Cycloclasticus pugetii PS-1: one gene and its partner. The protein of the gene in region 1 interacts with the protein of each later gene in a pairwise test. Links are inferred from orthologs where the notes say so. Each region holds a gene or a part of one and is shown on either strand. Other genes may lie near its edges.

Region 1 (4,981 bases):
CAATTGGTTTTATACTTATCTTCGCTACCGTTGCTATCACTTTGTTTAGCAAGAACCCTTTAACTATTAGCTCTAACGACACAACAGCTACTCAGCAGGCCCCAACCATGCGGCCAGAGTTTTCTTTTCCCGACCTTCAAGGCCAGTTACGAAACATTAAGGAATGGGACGGCAATTATATCGTGCTTAATTTCTGGGCAACTTGGTGCCCACCTTGTCGTGAAGAAATCCCTGAATTCATTGCCATGCAAAAAGAATATGGTGCAACCAACCTACAGTTCATTGGAGTTGCCATTGATAACACGGTCTCAGTTAACAAATTTGCTTTAGAAGTAGGCATCAACTACCCAAATTTAATTGCCGAAATACAGGGTCTGGATCTAGCAAGGCAATACGGCAACACCATGGGCGCCCTTCCTTTTTCTGTTATTATCAACCCTGAAGGCCGCATTATTACTCGTCAAGTAGGGCTTCTTGAACGATCCAAAATTCTTAAATCCATTCAGCTTTCAAAAGGCTAACTCCTGCTAACTTGCTTATATTTGTCTTTATCTTTCGCGAAATAACATTTTATATAGACTTTATCCAAAAGCTTTGGCAAAATCCCCCCTTATTGCAAGATGAAATTGCATAACCAATTATTTTTAAGTTAGTACATTATGGCAATTATTTCAGTCATCAACGGCCCAAACCTAAATATGCTAGGCACACGAGAACCTGGGATTTATGGTGCTCAAACTCTCGCTGATATAGAGCATTCCTTAACTCAGCTGGCCGAACAACACGGACACGAATTGCTTTTCTATCAAAGTAATGCAGAGCATGACCTTGTTAATAAAGTACAACAAAGTAAGCATGATAAGGTTGCTGTTATCTTATTAAACCCAGCGGCTTTTACGCATACAAGCGTTGCCTTGCGTGATGCCCTATTAGCAAGCGACACTCCTTTTATTGAGCTTCACTTATCAAATGTTCATGCTCGCGAGTCATTTCGCCAACACTCTTATTTTTCAGATATTGCCAAAGGTGTTATCTGTGGCTTCGGCCCCGACAGTTATAAATTAGCGCTGCTTGCAGCTCTCCCATTAATACAAAAACCATCAAGAGATTAATTATGGATATAAGAAAAGTTAAAAAACTGATCGAACTCATCGAAGAGTCCGATATTGCAGAAATTGAAATTCACGAAGGTGAAGAGTCTGTACGTATCAATCGTTACTCTTCAACACAACCTGCTGCCGTAACACAAATGCCTGCACCTGCTGCCGCTCCAGCCGTTGCCAGCGCTGCGCCTCAAGCAGCTGCAAGCGACAATACTGAACAGCCGTCTGGACATGTTATTACTTCTCCAATGGTCGGCACGTTTTATGACGCACCTGCGCCAGGCTCGGCCCCTTTCGTCAAAATAGGTCAATCCGTTCAAAAAGGCGATACCTTGTGCATTATTGAAGCAATGAAAATCCTTAACCAAATTGAAGCGGACAAATCTGGTGTTATTGCATCAGTGTTGACTGAGAATGGCCACCCAGTCGAATTTGATCAGCCACTTTTCATCATCGAATAACCGCCCCTGAGACGAGAAAAATATGTTCGATAAAATTCTTATTGCCAACCGTGGTGAAATTGCTTTGCGTATTTTGCGTGCCTGTCGCGAAATGGGCATCCAAACAGTTGCCGTTCACTCCTCTGCCGACCGTGATTTAAAACACGTTCGTTTAGCAGATGAATCCGTTTGTATTGGCGGTCCTTCATCTACAGAAAGCTACCTAAACGTACCCGCCATTATTAGTGCTGCAGAAATTACCGATGCCCAAGCTATTCACCCCGGCTACGGCTTTTTGTCTGAAAATGCGGACTTTGCTGAACGCGTAGAACAAAGCGGCTTTACATTTATTGGCCCTCGCTCGGAAACAATTCGCCTAATGGGTGATAAAGTCTCAGCGATTGAGGCAATGATTAAGGCTGGCGTGCCTTGCGTTCCCGGTTCAGATGGCCCGTTAAACGATGACAAAGAACGAAATGTCAGATTAGCCCGTGATATTGGCTACCCCATTATCATTAAAGCTGCTGGCGGTGGTGGTGGCCGCGGGATGCGTGTGGTTCATACAGAAGCAGCCCTTTTGAATGCCATTTCACTGACCAAAACCGAGGCTAAAAACTTTTTTGGTAACGATATGGTGTATATGGAGAAATTCCTTGAAACGCCACGCCATATCGAATTCCAAGTGCTGGCCGACCAACACGGTAACGCCATTCACTTGGGAGAACGTGACTGCTCAACTCAGCGTAAGCACCAAAAAGTAATTGAAGAAGCGCCCGCAATTGGCATCAGCGAAGAGGTTCGCCAAGAAATTGGTACTCGCTGTGCGAAAGCCTGTACAGATATTGGCTACTATGGAGCAGGAACCTTTGAGTTCTTATATGAGAAAGGTGAATTTTATTTCATTGAAATGAATACACGGGTTCAAGTAGAACATCCAATTACAGAAATTGTCACTGGTGTCGATATTGTTGCTGAACAACTGAAAATTGCCGCTGGTCTACCACTTGGTTACACGCAAGATGATATTAAAATTTCAGGTCACGCTATTGAATGTCGTCTAAATGCTGAGCATTCTGAAACCTTTATGCCTTCACCAGGGAAAATTACACAGTTACATATCCCAGGCGGTCCTGGCATTCGCTTTGATAGCCATATCTATAACGGCTACACCGTGCCTCAATACTATGACTCGATGATCGGCAAACTGATCGCATCAGGCCCCTCTCGCGACTCTGCACTTGCTCGCACAAAAACAGCTCTTAACGAAACGGTTATTGATGGCATTCACACCAATATCCCGTTATTAAAGGACATTGTGGTCGACAAAGATTTTGCCTCAGGCGTCTATAATATTCATTACCTTGAAAAGAAACTGGGGATGTAATCGGCATGGCATGGCAACAATTGACCATTGCAACAACTCAAGAGTTAGCCGCAACGATTGAAGGCTTATTAGAAAACCTTGGCGCTCTGTCTGTGACCATCACAGACAGAGCCGACCAACCTATTTATGAGCCGCCATTAAATAGCACGCCTCTATGGCAACATGTCTCCATTACAGGTTTGTTTGACGAACAAGACGACCTTAAAAATATCGAGCAATTTTTTAACCAACAACTTGGCCATCAGGGCGAGTGGCAATTAACTATTGAGCGTCTAGAAGACCAAGTCTGGGAACGTGTTTGGCTTGAAAATTTCCAACCCATTAAATTTGGCGATAACTTTTGGGTTTGCTCTACCGAACATGACATTGCAGATTCCAATGCAACCTTATTACGACTCGACCCTGGTCTAGCATTTGGCACCGGCACACACCCTACGACCGCCCTTTGTCTCGATTGGTTAGCCAAACATGATCTTACAAAAAGCAATATTATCGACTTTGGATGTGGCTCTGGCATACTCGCTATTGCAGGTCTTTTATTAGGTGCAAAAAGTGCTATTGGCATAGACATTGACCCTCAGGCACTTATCGCCACAACGAGCAATGCCGAACAAAACAATGTACTTGATAAAGTCAAAGTTTATGCCGCTGATCAATACCCTCGAAAACCCCAAGCCATTGTTATTGCGAATATTTTAGCTGAGCCGCTTATCTCACTATCAAGCGATATTTCAGCCTTAGTTAAACCCAAAGGCCATTTATTATTGTCTGGCATCCTTAGCGAACAAGTAACGCAAGTTATTAGCGCCTACCAACATGAATTCATCTTCTGCCCTGCCACCATTAGAGACAATTGGGCTTGCCTCCATGCCGTTAAAAAAACTTGAGCAATGCCTTATGCACTTTGTCCTTTTTGTTTTAGTACACTACATGTCACCCCTGAACAATTAGCAGTTAAGTCAGGCGTTATTCGCTGCGGCCATTGCCATAAAGTATTTAATGCACGGGAAAATGAACTCAGCGCCGATATTGAGCGAACTATTCCCATTAAGCCCAATGAAGACATCACTCAGTCATCAACTGCTATCCAAGAGCATTCGTCTGAAATAGATTCTCCTCCAATTATTGCGGCATGGGAGTCTACAAAAACCACCCATCACTATAAACTGCCTTACGGTCTGCTTTCATTTGTATTAGTGTTAGTGCTTCTCACTCAAATTGCCTTCATTGAATCAACACGATTAACTCAGAACACACAATTACAACCCTTCTTCAAAAAACTCAATAACACCTTCGACTTATCAATTCCTAGCTACCAAAACCTGGATGAAATTCACATCATTGCACGCCAGCTTACGCCTCACCCAAAGCTAGATGAGCTGCTGTCTTTTCAACTCACAATCAAAAATTCCGCCTTAGCCGAACAACCCTATCCAAGCATAAAATTGCTACTAACATCGACTCTCGGTGAGCCAATAGCTCAAGGAGTTTTTACTAAAAATGATTACCTAGCAGACAGTGAAATCAATGATTATTTCGCACCTCAATCCCTAAGGAACATTACGCTTACCTTCCAAAAACCTAGCAAAACTGCCTTTGGTTTTGAAATATCCTTTCAACCTTAAGGTAAAATGCTTGCGATAAATCGCCGCTAAGGATTGACTCAAGATCAGACAATAGCGACACTAAACACCTGAGAGTGTCGCATAAAACTCTCAACTCAACCCCTTTAAGTTCTTATGAAAATTGGTCCGTATACATTAAGTAACAACTTAGTCTTATCCCCCATGGCTGGAATAACCGACAGACCTTTTCGTCAACTTTGTCGGGAATTAGGGGCTGGCTTAGCGGTGTCTGAAATGACTGCGTCAAACCCTGCTTTACGCAAACACCGACGAACCTTATTGAAACTCGATCATAATGGCGAGAACGAGCCTCGCTCGGTACAAATTGTTGGCACAAATCCCAAACAAATGGCTGAAGCGGCTCTCTTTAATCAAGCCAATGGCGCACAAATTATTGATATCAACATGGGCTGTCCTGCTAAAAAAGTA
Region 2 (2,975 bases), 1.1 Mb from region 1 along the record:
GAAGCTTGAGTAATAAACAGTTGATCATCAGGTGTTGAATGTTCCCATTTAGCATGAATTGAATGCTGCGAGTCATCAGTGTTTCTAGGTGGGTCAAAAGGATCTAATAAAGTGCCAGGTGTATGTGTTTCCCTTAAGGTATTGATGATACCGAAATTCAATTGCAAGCTATCGAGATGAGTAATTTGGTAATCCAATCGCCCGGTCAGCGAGTCATGACGGCTATCGTCATCATTATTGGCGTAGCCGTTATCATCAATGTGTGAAGCGGAGAGTCTAACGTCGATATCTCCAAAGGAATGGCTACCAGTTAGGAGCGTGCGTTGATAGCCCCTTTCACCGAGCGTGCTTTTAACTTGAAAATCATTTGTTTGCACCGCATGTGATGTGGTGATATTGATGACTGCTTGGAATGCATTCGAACCAAAGGAGGAGCCGTTCGGACCACGGATAACTTCAATTCTTTCAATATCTTCCATCATGATAGGAAGATTTGACCAGTCAACACCACCAAAAAGGGGACTATAAACAGAGCGCCCATCAATTAATACTTGAACGCCTTGGGGGAATTCACCACTAAGCCCCTGATAAGCAACAACAGGTTCATTGCCACGAAAGTGAGCAACATGAAAGCCGGGTACTAATCTAAATAATTCGGGAATGGCTTTTGCCCCCGATAGTTTGATCAGTTGACGGTCAATGATGGTGATCGTTGCCGGTGCTTCGGTTTGTGGTTGTGCTAACCGAGTGGCAGATAAGACAATAGGAATCTCGGTATTAAAAAAAGATAAATCGTTTATCTCATTTGCAACGGCAAAAGGTGTGATGAAGGCAATATAAAAAGCGAATAAGAGATTTTTTCTAGCAAAAAGGGGGCTTTTAACTATCTTCATTAGGCAACTATTTTTTTATGTAATTTTTAAAAAAATTTTAGCATAAGTCGATGGCCTTAAGGACATAACTCAAAATTATTAGCTACGTCGTAAAGGTATGATAGTCTTCTGTGCCAATTTTTGTTTTAAAGAGAGTAAATGACTTACCCAACCATTGAAGATTTTGTTGGAAACACGCCGCTCGTCAGGTTACAGCGGATGGACTCAACAACAAATACTATTTTGTTGAAGCTTGAGGGTAATAACCCAGCAGGCTCTGTTAAAGATAGGCCTGCCATTAACATGATTCAACAAGCGGAGTTACGTGGTGATATTAAGCCTGGAGACCGTTTGATTGAAGCGACTAGCGGAAACACAGGCATCGCTTTGGCAATGGCTGCGGCTATTAAAGGCTACAAAATGACACTCATCATGCCAGATAACATGAGTGCAGAACGGCGTGCATCAATGAAGGCTTACGGGGCCGATATTGTTTTAACACCGGCCGCTGGCAGTATGGAGGCGGCGATCGATCTAGCAAGGCAGATGGAGCAGCAGGGCAAAGGCACGATTTTGGATCAATTTGCTAACCCAGATAACCCTTTATCGCACTATAACGGCACGGGACCTGAAATTTGGCGCGACACGTCAGGAGAGGTAACCCACTTTATTAGTTCAATGGGGACGACCGGAACGATTATGGGTACCTCAATGTACTTAAAAGAAAAAAATAATGATATTCAGGTGATTGGTGTTCAGCCGGAAGGTGATTCTAAAATTCCAGGAATCCGCCGTTGGCCTGAAGAGTATTTGCCAAAAATTTATGATCGTTCACGTGTTGACGACATTCTTGAAGTTAATCAGCAGCAAGCCGAACAGACAATGCGAGCCTTAGCGCAGCGAGAAGGCATTTTTTGTGGTGTCTCGTCTGGTGGGGCCACTCATGTTGCTTTAGAGCTTTCAAAGCGTTTAAGCCATGCAACAATTGTTGTTGTTATTTGTGACAGAGGTGACCGGTATATTTCGACAGGAGTTTTTCCGGATTAAATTTTGTTTAACGTTTAAAATGTAATGCTTATTTAACATAGAAAGATGGTTTTAAAAGCAACATGGCTAGACGTAGGAATAGAAGAAAGAACTTACCGCCTGAAACGGCAACAGCAACAATAGAATCGTTAGCCCACGATGGTCGCGGTGTGGCACATGTAGATGATAAGGCGGTTTTTATCGCAGGTGCGCTACCAGGCGAAGACGTTGTTTTTGAATACAGTAAAAAGAAAAAAGATTTTGCCGAAGGCCGTGTTACTGAGGTGTTAAAAGCATCTGACGACCGTGTTGAGCCGGGCTGCCAGCATTACAGTATTTGTGGTGGCTGTAGTTTTCAGCACATTGATCCTGAGAAACAAATTCTTGCCAAGCAAGGCATTTTGCTCGATCAGTTTAAAAGCATAGCTAAACTCGAAGATGTTGAGTTATGGCCTGCGTTAACAGGGCCTTTTTGGGGTTATCGTCACCGGGCGCGTTTAGGCGTGAAAGATGTCGTAAAAAAAGGCCGAGTGCTGGTAGGGTTTAGAGAAAAAGCCAGCCCTTTTTTGGCTGAAATTGAAAAATGTGAGGTGTTACATCCCTCAGTTGGGCAACGCCTAATGGATTTGTCATCGTTGATTGGCAACTTATCGATTAAAGATAAAATTCCGCAGATCGAAGTGTCTATTTGCGATAGCCGAACAGCATTAGTTTTTAGAATTCTCGAGTCGTTAAGTGAAGAGGATATAGCGGTATTAAAACGTTTTGAAGTGTCTGCTGATGTAGATATTTATACCCAATCCAAAGGCCCAGATACCATTATCCCATTAAGCGGTGAAAAAGCACCGCTCAGTTACCAATTGCCGAATAATGTAAGTTTGTTCTTTGGCCCTAGCGACTTTGTTCAAGTTAATGTTGATATTAATCGCTCTATGATTAATAGAGCGCTAGAAACACTGGCGTTAAATGAAAATGATAACGTGCTTGATCTATTTTGTGGTTTAGGAAACTTTACGCTACCAATGGCTCGAGTGGCAGGTCATGTAACCGGTGTTGAAGGCAGTGATGAGCTGATTA

Evidence for each region. The genes of interacting proteins can lie anywhere in the genome.
Region 2: the proteins of accC (region 1) and cysM interact in binary tests that used the Escherichia coli proteins (3 or more experiments, as listed by UniProt). The link is inferred for Cycloclasticus pugetii PS-1 from one-to-one orthologs.

What each region holds. Positions count from the first base shown.
Region 1 is NZ_ARVU01000001.1:1,963,162-1,968,142, forward strand. Bases 904-3,756 are described here. They hold accC (acetyl-CoA carboxylase biotin carboxylase subunit), read left to right. Parts: upstream 904-1,586; coding sequence 1,587-2,927; downstream 2,928-3,756. Other genes in these bases: aroQ (type II 3-dehydroquinate dehydratase), read left to right, coding at 904-1,112; accB (acetyl-CoA carboxylase biotin carboxyl carrier protein), read left to right, coding at 1,115-1,564; prmA (50S ribosomal protein L11 methyltransferase), read left to right, coding at 2,933-3,756. Also shown: CYCPU_RS0109590 (TlpA family protein disulfide reductase), read left to right, coding at 1-521; more of aroQ, read left to right, coding at 660-903; more of prmA, read left to right, coding at 3,757-3,814; CYCPU_RS0109615 (zinc-ribbon and DUF3426 domain-containing protein), read left to right, coding at 3,818-4,552; tRNA dihydrouridine synthase DusB, read left to right, coding at 4,667-4,981. UniProt on the Escherichia coli protein: This protein is a component of the acetyl coenzyme A carboxylase complex; first, biotin carboxylase catalyzes the carboxylation of the carrier protein and then the transcarboxylase transfers the carboxyl group to form malonyl-CoA.
Region 2 is NZ_ARVU01000001.1:867,184-870,158, forward strand. It holds cysM (cysteine synthase CysM), read left to right. Parts: upstream 1-1,031; coding sequence 1,032-1,919; downstream 1,920-2,975. Other genes in the region: CYCPU_RS0104210 (TonB-dependent receptor plug domain-containing protein), read right to left, coding at 1-893; rlmD (23S rRNA (uracil(1939)-C(5))-methyltransferase RlmD), read left to right, coding at 1,982-2,975. UniProt on the Escherichia coli protein: Two cysteine synthase enzymes are found. Both catalyze the same reaction. Cysteine synthase B can also use thiosulfate in place of sulfide to give cysteine thiosulfonate as a product.